Regions from separate parts of the Paraburkholderia sp. BR14312 genome, predicted to be linked through region 2. Evidence: predicted binding sites of a transcription regulator. Region 2 holds the regulator's gene; the other holds the start of a gene.
The links. Region 2 encodes FliA, which starts transcription of late flagellar genes. Its sites were predicted from a motif close to CTAAAGTTTNNNNNNNNNNNGCCGNTA; they were not measured.
Positions count from the first base shown of each region.

Region 1 (7,580 bases), on a different contig from region 2:
GGTGGCCGAGGGCAAGCTCGTGCGTCTCGCGGTGACCGACCCGCTCACGGGTCTTGCGAACCGCCGCGCGCTCGACAGCCGTCTCGCGGAGGAATGGCATCACGCGGTGCGCGAACGCACGCCGCTTTCCGTGCTGTTTTTCGACATCGACCACTTCAAGCTCTTCAACGACACCTACGGGCACGCCGCCGGCGACGAGGTGCTGGTGTTCGTGGCCGGGCGCATCGCTGCAGGATCGCGGCGCGCAACCGATCTCGCCGCACGCTTTGGCGGCGAAGAGTTCGCGGTGGTGCTGCCGGGCACGGCGCTCGACGCCGCGACGCGTATGGCGGAAAAGATCCGCAAACGCATCGAGTCGGACAATCTCACGCTGAGTGGTACGCACCATGGGTGCGTGACGGTGAGCGCGGGGTGTGCGAGCTGCAATCCGCCGGAGGGCGGCAGCGGCGCGAAGCTGCTGGCCGCCGCCGACCGCCTGCTCTACGAGGCCAAGGAAGCGGGCCGCAATCAGGTCCGGTCGCAGCAATGCACGGGCGATGGGGCACAGCCGCTGGTGGATTCCGAAGCCGGAAGCCGAGGCCGCGATGCACCCGCAACGCGAGGCTGAGGCGCGCCGGCTTTCGTGCGACGCGCGACGCCCGCCATGCCGTTCAGCGCGCGGACTTCGACAGCCGGTGGCCGAGGCCGAGGTTCGAGACGATCTGCCAGGTATAGACGCGCGAATAGTGCACGCCGAACTGGCGGCCGATCAGCTCGCGCACGCGGCTGTTGGTCCACGCATCGCTCGCAAAGCCGTGCTCTCGCGCGGAGCCGTGCAGGGCGCTCGCGATCCAGCCTAGCGCGGCCTGATCGAGCACTGAAGGCCGGCCGCCCACGCTCATCTGCTGGAGCGCTGCCAGGCCGCCGTCCTCGACGATGGACTTGTAGCGCCTCACCGTCTGGGCGGAAAGGTGGAGTGAGTCGGCGACGCTATTCACGGTCGCGCCTTCCATCAACATCTGGCCGGCGGCCATTCTTCTCGCGACGCTCGGCAGGTTCTCGGTTCGGGTAAGCATGTGTTCACTCGTCGACGAAAGATTCCGGACACGCGGCATTGCGGATGTGCCGCTCCTGTAACCCTTCCTGCAAGCGGGTCTTGTCGCTTGCCATGGACCCGGCGCCGGTGCGGTGACGCGGGGGTCATGACGGACGGCGAAATCGACGCCCGGTGAAGGGCGCTTGTTGCGAAACGCCTCGGTGTTCCGCAGCGGATATTAATAATTGTTTTTGTAGGGAATGTGTATAGCTAGCGGAAAAATAGTCTGCTTGACTTGTGGATAATCCTGAACTAATGGAAAAAACAACCGACTCGCGTGTGTCAACAATGGGTGCCGCCATTTCGCACGGACTCCGCAATGCGAAGTTTGCTCCCATTGCAGCCAGTTAACCTGACTTAATTGCTCAAACATTGGAAAGCAACACTTTTTCTTGTTTTGTATGACTAAATCGGTATTCAGCATATATTGAGTTGAAACGGTTTTATCCAAAATGAATTAATAGCGACGATCGCACCTTTAGATGTTTGTTAGCGTTTTTGAGGTGTGCGGCAAACAATGGCATGGTCCAGCGCGGGTGATGACGGCTATGGGGCAATTTCAGGGAGTGATTTCGCTTTTTTGTGCAGAATGGTTTTCGCAAACATTTCGAATCGATTGCAATGCAGATTGGATTCGAATGAACGAATGCAGAATGCCGGATTCGCCGCGCAGCGTATCGCGTGGTGAAACGGGTCCCTGAATCCCTCGGGCCGCCAAATGCGTCCGTGCGTTTCGTCAAACGACGCGCGGCCTGGGCGGCGGCCCGCTTTCTGGCCGCTGCGGATGAATCAAGAACTCGACGAAAAGGTAGGTCGTTTGTTGCGCCGCGCTGCGAGCCGGCGCTCGCTCGTGCCGTACGGTGCGTTTCATGCCCTGTTCGCGGGCGACGTGCCGTTGCGGGTGCGTTACGAAAAGCTCGAAGCGGCCGCGGCCGCGTTGTGCGCGCCGCACGAGGCCGACTATGCCTCGCTGCTCTCGACCGATTCGGGCCTGCCCGGCCCGGACTTCTATACGCGCTTCAAGCGCTTGCATACCGAGCGCTATTACGAAACGCTCGGCGCGGACCGGCACCGCATGCTGCGGCTTGCCGAAAAGCGCCAGCTCGCCAACGAGGAACGTGAGCGTGTGTATGCCCATTACCTGCGCTGTGCGGCGGAAGAAGCCTGCATGAACAGCGCTTGATGCGTGCGAGCGGCACCATGCCGCTCTCTTGCCATTCACGATCCACACAAGGAGGCTTCATGTCCACGCGCTACCATTCGTCCGCGCCGCTGCTCGGCGCCATACTCGTGCTTGCCCTCGGCGTGTCGCCGCATGTACCGCTGTTTGCGCAGACGGCGTCCGATGCCGCGCCCGGGAGTGCGCCCAACGCCGCGCTGCAGATCGGCGAGGTGCAGACCACGGCGACCGTCGTGAGCATCGACGCGGCCACCAACTCGGTCACGCTGCGTGGCGCGCGCCGCAACCTGGTGACGGTCGCCGTCGATCCCGCAGTCGGCGATGTGAGCAAGCTCAAGCCCGGCGATCATGTGAACATCCTCTACAAGGAGGCGTTGCTGCTGCGTGCCGAAAAGCTGGCTACGAGGGGCATCCGCTCGCGCGTCGATACGGTCGCGACCACGCCCGCTTCCGGTGGCATGACGGCGACGGCGCGTAGCGTGCAGGTGATCGCGACGGTGGAGAAGATCGACCGCAAGAGCCGCAAGGTCGCGCTGCGCGGACCGAACCGCACGGTCGTGGTGGTGGCGCCGCCGGACGTGCCGCTCGAATCGATCAAGGTGGGCGACAGCATTCGCGCCGACTACGTGGGCGCGACCGCCGTGCATGTCACGCGCGACGGCCAGAACCTGCAGTGAGGCAGCGACGCCCGGGCGGCGTGCGTTAGTCGGCGCGATTGCGGTCGCGCACGAGGATCGACACGTAGATCGCCGTGCAGACGATGATGACGGCCACGCCGGCAATCACCTTCTGGTGGTCGAAGTTGATGAGCCCGACCACCGCGAGGGCGATGCCGGCGGCAGAGCCGAGCGTGCCCATTGCGGCCACGAAAATGCGCACCTTGCTCCAGACGCGATGGCGCCGCTCGGGACCTGCGCCTTCCATAAACCGATGCAGTCGATCAAACATGGCGGCTCTTCCGGGTTGGGTAGAAGACGGTCATGCGGGCGCGAATGACTGCGCGGCGCGGACCAGATCAAGTATAGCCAGCCCATTATTACGCGTTCTTTCCATTGCCTGCGCGCTCACGCGCCGGAATTCCCGATCGTTTTTTGCGCGCGTTTAAGTTTGTCTTAATTTTGGCTCGCCATGATGGAGCGGTCGGGTCGATTCGATAGTTCGATTCGCGGTTGTTCTTCACGTCCCCTGTTGGCCGCCGATTCACTCGGCGGCCTTTTTTTTCGTCTGCCGTCGACGTTTGCTAGCGTCGATCACGGCGTATTCAAGCCTTATTTGTGATTCGTCGCGAGGGCGCCCGCGCTGTTTGCACCGCCAAAGAGCTGTGTCAGATATTGCTGGTTGTTGTTCATGATCGACATGAGGTTATTGAGCGCGGTGAACTGGCGGTTGAATTTCGCAGTGAGCTGGGTTGCGCGCACATCGAGCATCGACGACTGCTTTTTGATGTCGTCGAGTTCCTTGTTGATGGCCGTGCTGCGCCGCTCGATGATGCCGCTCGACTGCACGTAAGGCGTAATGGCGCTGTTGAGCTTCGTGGTCAGGCCGCCGCTGCCGAACAGCGCCGCAATCGCACTGTTGCCCGGTTGCAGCGCCTTCTTGAACGTCTCGTCGTCGATCTCGAGCTTCCCGCTCTTGTCGAGCTTGATGCCGATCTCGCCCAGCGAATGGGTCACGCCGTCGCTGCCCTTCACGCCCGCCGAAACGAGCGCCGGCAGACTCGCCGCGAGGGTGCGCGCGATCGAGTCGCCGAGCAGCGCGCCTGCCTGCGCGCTCGTCGAACCGGTTGCGGCCGTATAGGAGGTCAGCCCGTTCAGGGCATCGACGTAACTGTTGTACGCCTTCACGAAGTCGCGGATCGATGTGCCCGTCGCTTCGGTGTCGGGAGCGACGGTGAGCGTTTGCTTCGTGCCCACCGAGGCGCTTGCAAGCTTGATCGTGATGTCGCTCACCATGCCCTCGAGCGTGTTGCTCGCGCTCGTGACGCGCGTGCCGTCGATGCGCAGTTCGGCGTCGCCGGCTGCCTCGACTTCGCGCATCTGCGAGGAAGCGAGCCGCGTGTCGACGCCCGCGCCCGCCTGCACGTCGATCGCGTTGGCCGCGCCGGTCTTGTTCGCGGTCAGCACGAGGTGCTGGCCGTCGGCGCCGTTGACGATCGACGCCGTGACGCCTGGGTTGTCCTTCGCCCGGTTGATCGCCGCGACGACGTCGGTGAGCTTGTTGCTGCCCGCAGCGATCGTCAGATGCATGGACTTGCCGCCCATCGCGATGTCGAGGCTGCCTTCCCCGAGCGTCTCGCCCGTGTCGAAGCTGTCCGAGGCGAGCTTATGCGCTGTCGCGAGGCGATCGACTTCGACCGTGAAGCTGCTCGCCACGGCGTTCTTGCCGGCCACCGCGCTCAAGCCCTTGTCCTTCTCGCTCGTCGTGACGGTGAAGCGCTGCAGCGCGGCGCCGTCCTTGAACGGCTCGAGTGCAGTCTGGAGCGAAGCGAGCGCCGACTTCAGCGCGCCGAGCGCCGACAGCGTCGTGTTGCTGGCGGTCTGCTTCGCACTGAGGATGGCGCTCGGCCCCGCGATCTTCGCGTTGACGAGCGCCTTGACGAGCTGGTTGACGTCAAGTGCGGAGTTGGTCGCGCCGCTGATGATCGACTGGGCGGCGTCGCTCAGCGCGCTGTTCGCGCTGGCGGTCGTGGTGTTCGTGATCGTGCTTGCCATGAAAGAAGTCCGTTCGTTCTGGTGCGTCGAGTCGACGGAACGCGCGAATGCGCGGCCATGCTTTCATTACGGCAAGCTTTCATGAAACTTTATGAAAGAAATGAAAAGTTTTTGAAAAGTGCGCGATCGGCACTGCGGCGGCGGCCAGCCGCCCGCTCAGCCGGGCTCGGGGAAGCCCGAGCGGCCTTGCGTGAGATCGGTGAGCGTGGTGCGCGCGGCGTCCACGGCGGTCGCGGGCAACTGGATCGTGAGGCGGACCGTCATGGTGTACTGGCTTTCCACGAGCGTGAACTGCTCCTGGTCGATCCAGTGGCGCACGCGGGTTTCGTCGGGATAGCCGAGTTCGACGGTGAGGCGCGCCTGCGCAATGCGCTCGACGCGCTCGGCCCCCTGCAGGGCGCTGGCAATGGCGTCGGTATAGGCGCGCACGAGGCCGCCCGCGCCGAGCTTCACGCCGCCGTAATAGCGCACCACGGCGGCGAGTACGCCGTCCAGGTCGTGATGGCGCAGCACTTCGAGGATCGGGCGCCCGGCGGTGCCGGAGGGTTCGCCATCGTCGGACATGCCGGACTGGCCGCCCGCGAGCAGCGCCCAGCAAACGTGCGTGGCGGTGGGGTGTTCGTCGCGCAGACGGCGGATTTCGGCCATGGCCGCTTCGCGGTCGGCAACGGGAATGGCATGCGCGATGAAGCGGCTCTTGCGGACATCGAGTGCCGCGGTGACGGGATGGGCGAGGGTGAAAGTTGGCACAAGCGGGGTGGCACTGCTGGCGAAACCCCCATGTTAACCGATGCTCATGGGCCGGCTTTCGACGTCCGTCCCCATATCTTGCCAGTTTGCGTAATGGTTCTTTGCGCCGGATGCTAGTGACGCCCCGGCCTTCAGCCCGGATAATGCACGGCATGACGGATCTAGCTCTGGCTGGAGCGAAGCCGAACTCCTCATTCGGTGATCCGTCATCGTTCCTTCTCTCGCGGCGCCGCTGCATGTTCCGGCAGACGCGATTCTCCAAAGCACAGAAGCCAAAAAAATCCCCGGTCGGACTGTGTCACGACCGGGGGTCACAAGGCTCGCCTGTTCTCAAGAGGCAATCCCACCTTACGTCCGCAAAATTGCGGCCGCAATCGGAAAAAAAACCTGGTGCGCGTGACACCCGAAGGGCGCTAGTGTTCTCATTCGCGCGCAAAAAAATCCCGGCCATCGCTGGCCGGGCAATGAGAATACACCGTGCGCTCCGGGGAACGAAACGCCCATCAACGTTACCCGCGCGCCGTGCGGCCGGCAACACTTCCGCATTACCTGCAATTACTGACATCTGCCTTTCCGGCCGCAGCCGGCGCGCGGGACGGCAGGCCGGATACGCCATGTGGCGGGCATCGTGCTCGCATTGTTTCGCATGCCGAACGATATCCATGCGTTCGCACACGCGTGCTGAAGTAAGGCGCCGAAATGCGCCGAGGCCGGTCTCCCTTGAGGGAAGACCGGCCTCGGCGTGCCGCTTCAGGGGCCTCCAGCGAAGGCGGCCCCTGGATCACGCGCGCATCACGCGCATCAGTAACGCGGCGGGGGCGGCGGACGATGGTCGTCCTCGCGGTAGCGCGGGGGACCCGGATCGTGCGGGTGATGGTGCATCCACTCGTCGTGTTCCCAATAGCGGTGGCCGTCGTAATAACGGTTCTCGTGCCAGCCGATCGAGACGTGCGCGTCCACCGGCATCATGTGCGGTTGACCGTATTGCGGCGCCGATTCGGCACGCAGCCCATACGGTGCGGATTGAGCGAAGGCGCTCGATGCGCCCATCAATGCGCCGCCGGCGATCAGTGCTGCGGCGATGGCGCGGGCGGGGGTCTTCCAGCTCTTCGTGTTCATGAGTTACCTCCTCGTTGGTTGCGTCGTCAGTCACGCGGCATCGGGATGCCTTTGTGTTGCGACCACGGTTCAAAGCTTATCGGCCCGAAGCGAAGGAAAACGTGACCACTTGTAAGCTTTCGTTTCATACGATTCTTCATGCGAGAAAGGCTGCTTTGACAGTTCGCCCTTGATGCAGAAAGGATTAAGCGCCGCACCTGACAATCGCGACCGAGCCACAGGGGGTCGGGGTGTCAACTGACGTTACATTCAGGCCGCGCGGGCCGCCTGAATGCGTCACGTCTACCGGCCAGCAGGCCCCGATGTCGTTCTTACCGAGGTGTTTTCGGCGCGGGTGTTGCACCAGCCACGTCGATCGCGCTTTGCGAACCTAGTTGCGCGCGCAACTCATATTTCTGGATCTTGCCCGTGGCCGTGCGCGGCAGTTCGCCGAATCGCACGGCGCGTGGCACCTTGAAGTGCGCGAGAAAGAGCCGGCAGTGCGCGATGATTTCCTCGGCCGTGGCGCTCGCGCCGGGCCGCAGTTCGACGAACGCGCAAGGCACTTCGCCCCACTTCGGATCGGGCATCGCCACGACGGCGGCGAGCGCGACGGCCGGATGGCGATACAGCGTGTCTTCCACCTCGATGCTCGAAATATTCTCGCCGCCGGAGATGATGATGTCCTTGCTGCGGTCGGTAATGCGCACGTAGCCGTCGGGCGTCATCACGCCGAGGTCGCCCGTATGGAACCAGCCGCCGCGGA
Region 1 is NZ_JBFPKI010000013.1:59,117-66,696, reverse strand. It holds gene AB3X98_RS31540 (diguanylate cyclase) at 1-607, shown strand, start outside; gene AB3X98_RS31535 (helix-turn-helix domain-containing protein) at 651-1,055, opposite strand; gene AB3X98_RS31530 (hypothetical protein) at 1,860-2,258, shown strand; gene AB3X98_RS31525 (hypothetical protein) at 2,318-2,932, shown strand; gene AB3X98_RS31520 (hypothetical protein) at 2,958-3,203, opposite strand; gene fliD (flagellar filament capping protein FliD) at 3,524-4,966, opposite strand; gene AB3X98_RS31510 (YigZ family protein) at 5,123-5,716, opposite strand; gene AB3X98_RS31505 (hypothetical protein) at 6,518-6,835, opposite strand; gene AB3X98_RS31500 (acyl-CoA synthetase) at 7,147-7,580, opposite strand, start outside.
Region 1: fliD (flagellar filament capping protein FliD) is a predicted target of FliA. The motif match lies at 5,033-5,059, and genes of this name have one in related genera.

Region 2 (7,580 bases):
ATAGCCCATCAGGTCGTTGCCCGACGCGTCGGTGATAAAGCCGTTCTTGTCGAGCTGGAACACGCCGTTACGCGAATACGTGATCGTGCCGTTGTGCGACATCTGGTAGAAGCCGTTGCCGTTGATGGCGACGTTCAGCGCCTGGCCCGTCGTGCTGATCGTGCCTTGCGCGAAGTCCTGCTGCACGGTCTGGAGCGAGGCGCCGAGGCCGATCTGGTTGCCCACCGACGTCGCGATGGTGTTCGCGTAGACGTCGGCGAACTGCGCCGTGCTCTGCTTGAAGCCGACGGTGTTCGCATTGGCGATGTTGTTGCCGATCACGTCGAGGTCGTTCGACGACGCGGCGAGGCCGCTCAATCCTTGCTGGTAGCCCATGGTTGTCTACTCCGCGTTTATCGTGTTCAGAGAATGGCGCCGACGCTCGTAAGCGCGACGGTCTTGCCGTTGGCGAGCGAGAGGCTCGGGGTGCCGTCCGACTTCTGGACCACGCCTTGCACCTGGCTCGCGACGAGCGCGGTTGCCGTGGCTGACTGGCCGTTGGTCGTCGCGCTGGCGCTGATCGTGTAGGTGCCGTCGGCGACCGTATTGCCCGAGCTGTCCTTGCCGTTCCAGGTGACCGGCACGGTGCCGGCCGACTGCGCGCCGAGGTCGAGCGTGTTGACGACCTGGCCTGCCGAATTGGTGATCGTGAGCTTCACGTCCGAGACCGCCGAAGGCAGCGTCACGCCGAGTTGCGGCGCGCTGCCGCTCGACACGGCGGCGCTGCTGCCCGGGGCGAGCACGGTCGAGCCGATCAGCAGCGCGGCCTGCGCGTTCTGGCCCGCCGAAAGCTGCGTGGAGAGCGACGACAGCGACGTGTTGAGCTGCTGGATGCCCGACACCGTGTTGATCTGGGCGAGCTGCGAGGTCATCTGCGAGCTGTCCATCGGATTGGTCGGGTCCTGGTTCTGCAACTGCGCGACGAGCATCCGCAGGAACGTGGACTGCAGGTCGCTCGCGCTCGTGCCGCTCGACGACGCCGACGACGAACTCGAGCTCGTGCCGTTCATGGTGTCGAGCAGTTGCTGCGACACGGTGGCGGTGCTGCCGCCGATGGTTGTGTTGCTGGAACTCAACGCGTTCTCCCTCGATTGCGCTTCGTGCTTTGGCGTGTGGTGGTGGCAGGCGCTGCTTCATTTCGCGCCCGCTGGTCTCTGTATGTACTGCAGTGTCCGTACTGACTGCGGCTTGCCGTGCTTCAGGTTGCCGCTTTACGTTCCGATCGTGAGCGTCTTGAGCATCAGCGTCTTGGCCGTGTTCAGCGTTTCGACGTTAGCCTGGTACGAGCGTGACGCCGAGATCATGTTCACCATCTCCTGCACCGGATCGACGTTCGGCATCGTCACGTAGCCGTCCGCGTTGGCGGAGGGATTGTCGGGATCGTAGGTCTCTTTCATGGGCGTCGGGTCGTCCACCACGCCGGTCACCCGCACGCCGCCCACCTGCTGGCCCGAGGCCGTGCGCGCGCCGCCGAGCGGGTTCACTGCGAACACGACCTGCTTCGCCTTGTACGGCTGGCCGTCGGGGCCGGTCGTACTGTCGGCGTTGGCGAGGTTGGACGCCGTCACGTTCAGGCGCTGCGATTCCGCCGTCATGGCGGAGCCCGCAACGCTGAAGATGTTCATCAGGGATGGCATGGTTTCGTAGACCTCACATCAGGTGCGCGTCACGCGCGCGTTGGTCGTTCATGGCTTCGTTACTGCGTCTTCCGGTTGCGTGCGGCGATCAGCTCGAACCCGAGGTGATCGCGGAGAGCATCGTCTTGATCTGCTGCGAGACCACCGTCATGCCCGACTCGAAGTGCAGCGCGTTGTCGGCGAACTGCACGCGCTCGGTGTCGAGATCGACCGTGTTGCCGTCGAGCGCGGGCTGCACCGGCGTGCGGTACATGAGCTGGCTCTTGTAGGTGTCGGCGGGGCCGCCCGTCGGGATCAGCTTCGCGTCGCCGGCCATGTGGCCCGACTCCGTGGACGCCATCTGCATGCCGCTCGTCACGCCCGCGGGCTGCGCCATGGCGAGCGGCTGGGCGTTGCCGCCCGAGGTGGCCTTCATGCCCACCGTGCCGCCGGCGCCCTGCTGGCGCAAAGCGCCGGCGAGCGACGCCGCGAAGTCCACGTCGCGCGCCTGGTAGCCCGGCGTGTCGGCGTTCGCGATGTTCGAAGAGATCAATGCCTGGCGCGTGGCGCGCACATCGAGCGCTTCGCGCCCAAAGGCGAATTCGGCATCGAGTTTGTCCAGCATCGGGCGTTCTCCGTGAAACGAAAAGGATTCGGCGTGAGCGCGGCGGGCTCGCCAGGCGGCGGGGAAACCGGCGCAAACGTTAGGCGCGTGGTCCGAAGGCCTTTGCGCATGGAGTGGAATATTAGGCGGGGGTGGCAAGAACCAATCGGACGAATAGCCGGTAAAGCGCCCCTCTATTCGACGCAAGCGCGCGGGGGGCGCCGCCTAGAATGCGAGGCGTGTCAATGCAATCGATGGAGAACGACAATGCCGCAGACTGCCCCTTTCCGTAGGCCGCACGCCGGCCTGGAGCGGCGTGCGCGCGCGCTGTCGTGGCGCGCGTCCTGGACATGCGTGCTGGCCTGCGCCCTTGGCAGCGCGCTCTTTGGCGGCACGCTCGCTCATGCACAAACTCCGGCGCAACCTGAAGCCGCCGGCAGCCAGATCTTCATAGCGGGCCCCGGCGACCGCTCGGGCGCCGACGCCGCGCAGATGAACGCGATGCTCGCGAGCAATGTGAAGAAGCCCGCCGCGGCTGTGGCCAGCGTTGCTCCCGCCAATGAGGCCGCACCGTTGCGCGCGGCCAGCTACGCCGATCTGAATTCGCGCGGCGTGCCGGAGGATGCACGCGCGGGCGTCGAGTCGAACGGCATGATCACGATACCGGGTCCCGGCGAGCGCGCACCCCAAGGCGACGCGCCGCGCATCGTCACGGTTCCCGCGCCGGGCGCGAGCGCCCAGCCCATGCGCGTGCCGGCGGCCAACGCGAACAACGCGGGCACGCTGCAGCGCGTGAACCTGTCTACCGCCGCGAACCGCGTCGCCCCGGTGGTCGTGGACGCCGGCGCGGCGACGCTCGCGAAGCCGGTTGCCAGCGCAAGCGCCGGCGCGCCGCCGAATCCCAATACCAGCGCCGTCGCCACGAACGTGCAGGCCACGCCGCCGGGCCAGCAGGACGGCGAATCGATCCGCGCCGCCGCGCTCGCCTTCCTGCAGCAGCAGTCGGCTGGCTTGCCGGGCCACGTGAGCATCACGGTCGCGCCGGTGTTTCCGCGTGGCCTCGCAGCCTGCACGTCACTCGAGCCGTTCATGCCGCCGGGCGCGCGCACCTATGGCCACACGACCGTGGGCGTGCGCTGCATCGGCGCGAAGCCGTGGACGCTCTATGTGAGCGCGCGCATTGCGGTGGACGTGACCTACTACGTGGCCTCGCGTCAGATCGGCGCGGGCGAGGCGCTTTCAGCCGCCGATTTCATGCCGCGCGCGGGCGACCTCGCGAACCTGCCGCAGACCATCATCACCGATCCCAACCAGGCGACCGGCGCCGTCGCGCTCGCCCGGATTTCCGCGGGACTGCCGCTGCGCACCGACATGCTGCGCAGCGCCGCCTCGGTGGTCATCGGCCAGACGGTCAAGGTGATTGCCGTGGGCAGCAACTTCACGATCTCCGCCGAGGGCAGCGCGCTCAACAACGCCGAGCCGGGCCAGCAGGTGCGCGTGCGCACGAGCGGCGGCCAGATCATCTCGGGCGTGGTCAAGGACGCGGGTACCGTGCAGGTGCAGATCTAGGGCCGGTAAGCGCCGGTAAGGGCCGGAACAGGGGGCGCCCAGCCCCGTCCGGCGGCCCGATCCGGCCGTTTCCGGCTTTGTGCGCCAGCACACGTAACAGCATGTAACGGTGGGATTTTTCGGCTAAAGTTCGGCCCGACCTGTGCCGTTATCAAGGTCAAATCGATCAGGAACGCCCATCGTGAAAGTTGACTCCTCCACCCGCAATGATCCGCGCACGCTGCAGGATGGCCTCGCGCGCTCGCAAGCCGATTCGACCGGCGTAAGCACCGACACCGCTACCACCTCCGGCGCGGCAGGCGGCACGACCGCCGCCGCTCAAGGCGGCGCGAACGTGAGCCTGTCGTCGCTCTCGTCGACGATGCGCTCGCTCGCGGCGAGCGGTTCCGCTGACATCGACACGGCGCACGTGCAGTCGATCAAGGACGCGATCCGCAACGGCACGTTGCAGATTGACTCCGGCAAGATCGCCGACGGCGTGATCCAGACCGCGCGCGACCTCATGAAGCCGACGTCGGGCAACTGACGCCCGATGCGCGAGCGCCGCGCAAACCTCGCTTTTTTTGGTGCCTTGCAATGAAAGATGCCCTGTTGGCCACACTGATCGACGAACACGCCACGGTCGAGGCGTTCGCGTCGCTGCTCGCCTATGAAGAAAAGGCGCTCGTGTCGGCCGATGGCATGGAGGCGCTCCCGCAAATCGTCGAGCAGAAGACGACGCTCACGCAGCGTCTCGCGGGCCTCGAAAAAGCGCGCGACGCGCAACTGGCCGGCCTCGGCCTGCCGGGCGGCCGCAAGGGCATCGAAATGGCCTGCGACGGCGACGCGCGTCTGGCAAGTCAGTGGGCGCTGCTCAAGGGGTCGACCGAGCGCGCGCGCCGCAAGAATCTCACCATTGGCATGATGATCCGCACGCGCATGGAGCATAACCGCCGCGCGCTCTCGATCCTGCGCGGCGAAACGGGCAACGGCTCGATGCTGTACGGTCCCGATGGGCGGTTGCCGGCGTTCGGGCTGTAAGCGCGCGTAGATCGTCCGCCAAAGACAAAAGCCGAAGCAGTGATGCTTCGGCTTTTTTGTTTCGCGCGAGTCCAGTCCACCAACAAAAAAGCCGGGGCGCTCTCGCACCCCGGCTCTTTCATTGCAACTTCAGTCCCGCTCGCGCTGGCCGCCGCGCGCGCCGTCTACCGCCTCAATTCTCCTGGCCGGCCCAAGACATCTCGCGCAGTCGCGTGCGCAGGCGCGCCACCGCCTGGCTGTGCAGCTGGCACACGCGCGACTCGCTCACCTCCATCACCGCGCCGATTTCGCGCAGGTTCATGCCGCGCTCGTAATAGAGCGACATGAGCAGCTTCTCGCGCTCGGGCAGCCGGTCGATCGCCTCGATGAGCGCGCCGCGCAGACTGTCGTCGAGCAGCGCCGAAAGCGGGTCCGAATGATCGACGCAGTAGCGGTCGAGGAACGGTTCGTCCTCGGCGGAGCGGTCGAAGTCTTCGTAGTAGATGAGCTGGCTGCCATGCAGTTCCTGCAGCATGCTCTGATACTCGTCGAGCGGCATGCTCAGATGCTCGGCGATCTCCGTCTCGCTCGCCGAGCGCCCGAGCCGCTGCTCCACCTTGTGCACCGCGCTTTCCACTTCGCGCGAGGTGCGGCGCAGGCTGCGCGGCAGCCAGTCGTTGCTGCGCAGCTCGTCGAGCATTGCGCCGCGAATGCGCTGGCTCGCGTAGGTCTCGAACTGAGCGCCCTGATCTTCCTTGTAGCGGTTGGCCGCGTCGAGCAGGCCGATCATGCCGGCCTGGATCAGGTCGTCGAGGTCCACGCTCGCCGGCATCTTGGCGACGAGCTGCAAGCCGAGCCGTCTGACGAGCGGCGCGTATTTCGCGAGCACGTCGGCCTGCGAAATTTTTCCTTGAGCGTTATACATCGTGCTCTCCACTTCTCATCTCCCTGTTGGCGTCGTCGTGCGCACGTCAGACGTGCTGCGGCGACGTCCGCTGCGCGGGCGTATCGGTCCGCCAGCCCACATGGGCCGGAGCGGACGCGGATGTTGCGTTGGGTGCGGGATGCACACCCGTCACGGCCGCTACGAACGAATCGGCGTTCGCGGCGAGCGTGCTGTGTGCGGCGTTTGTTGCATGGGTAGCGTGGGGCTGGACGCCGGCTTGCGGCGCGCCGTCCGGATCGTCGACGGGTGCGTGGCCCGCCGCTTCATGTTCTTCGTCCTTCGCGCCGAACAGTGCATTGGCGCGTGCCGTGGCCGGCGAGCACGCCGAGACCGCGGGTCGCATCGGCCAGTGCGGCAGCTCGGCGGCCACGTGGCGGAAATCGCGCGCGGCGGCCGTCGACGGAAACGCATCGACGATGCAGCGCGCAAGCCTGAGCGCCTGCGCCATGTGCTGATCGGCGGCGACGCTTCCGGCGCTGTCGAGCGACACGCTCAGGTAGCGGCTCGCCACCCCTGCGAGATTCTCGATCGCGGCCTGCGCGTCGCTCGCGTTCGCCACATGATTCGCGAGCACGCGAAACTGCGCGATCGCATGCGCGAAGTGCAGCCGTTTCATGCACGCGTAGGCGTCCGTGATCGACTGCGCACCGATGCGCATCACGATCAGCACATCGTGCGCATGCATGGCGAGCGGCGAAAGCGCGCCATCGGCGTCGAGCTGCGCGTCGATCAGTACGATGTCCGCGGGGCCCGAAATGACCTTCTGCAGCTGGGCGGACGTGTACTGCGCGCGATTGTCGCGCGAGGCGGCCAGCACGCCGAAGCCGAGCGCATGGCGCCCCACGGCTTCGTCGAGCGTGCGCTCGCCGCGCACGACGGCGGCGAAGTTGCCTGCGCCGCGCACACCGCCCACCAGCGCACAGACCGAGCGGGGTCCCAGACACTCGTCGATCACGAGCACGTCCTTGCCCTGCGCGGTGAGCGCCGCCGCGAGATTGACCACCGTGGTCGTGCGTCCGGGCGAACCTGCACCGCCCGTCACTGCGACCACGCGCGAGCCTTCACGCGCGAGAAGCCGCCGCAGCCCTTCAGCTTGATCGATTACGAACTTATCCAAACCTGACCTCGGGAGCCTGCGAATTCGTACGCGTCGAGAGTGCCGACAGCAGCGCCGGGATATCGTCTTCGTGCGGCACGAACGGCGAACTCTCTCGCGGAATGCAGAAAGCGCTGCGGATCAGGAAGCGGCGCGTCGCCACGTAAAGGTTCTCGGGGACCTTCTGGCCCGTCGAGACGTAATGCACCGGCAGCTTGTAGCGCAGCACGGTGTCGAGCGCGCTGCCGAGGTTGGTCGCCTCGTCGAGCTTGGTGAGGATGCAGCCCGTGAGCGGCGCGTTGTCCGGGCCGCTCTGGTAGGCCTGCACGACTTCGTTGAGCGTGTCGCCGTGGTTGGTCGCCGAGAGCAGCAGAAGGCGCTGCACCGGGCGGCCCGCGCCGCACAGCATGGCGATCTGGTCGGCCACGGCGCGGTCGCGCTGGCTCATGCCGATCGTGTCGATCAGCACGATGTGCTTGTTCTTGAGTTCGGTGAGCGCGAGCTGGAGGTCCGCGCCGTCACGCACCGCGTGCACCGAAACGCCGAGGATCTTGCCGAAGATGCGCAGTTGCTCGTGGCCGCCGATCCGGTAGCTGTCGGTGGTGAGCAGCGCCACCTTGCTCGCGCCGAAGCGCATCACGCAGCGCGCGGCGAGCTTCGCGGTGGTCGTGGTCTTGCCCACGCCCGTCGGGCCCATCAGCGCGAACACAC
Region 2 is NZ_JBFPKI010000010.1:283,026-290,605, reverse strand. It holds gene flgE (flagellar hook protein FlgE) at 1-375, opposite strand, end outside; gene AB3X98_RS27510 (flagellar hook assembly protein FlgD) at 402-1,049, opposite strand; gene flgC (flagellar basal body rod protein FlgC) at 1,251-1,676, opposite strand; gene AB3X98_RS27500 (flagellar basal body protein) at 1,765-2,280, opposite strand; gene flgA (flagellar basal body P-ring formation chaperone FlgA) at 2,527-3,828, shown strand; gene flgM (flagellar biosynthesis anti-sigma factor FlgM) at 4,010-4,354, shown strand; gene AB3X98_RS27485 (flagella synthesis protein FlgN) at 4,405-4,848, shown strand; gene AB3X98_RS27480 (RNA polymerase sigma factor FliA) at 5,021-5,752, opposite strand; partial or broken gene AB3X98_RS27475 (MinD/ParA family protein) at 6,108-6,890, opposite strand; gene flhF (flagellar biosynthesis protein FlhF) at 6,883-7,580, opposite strand, start outside.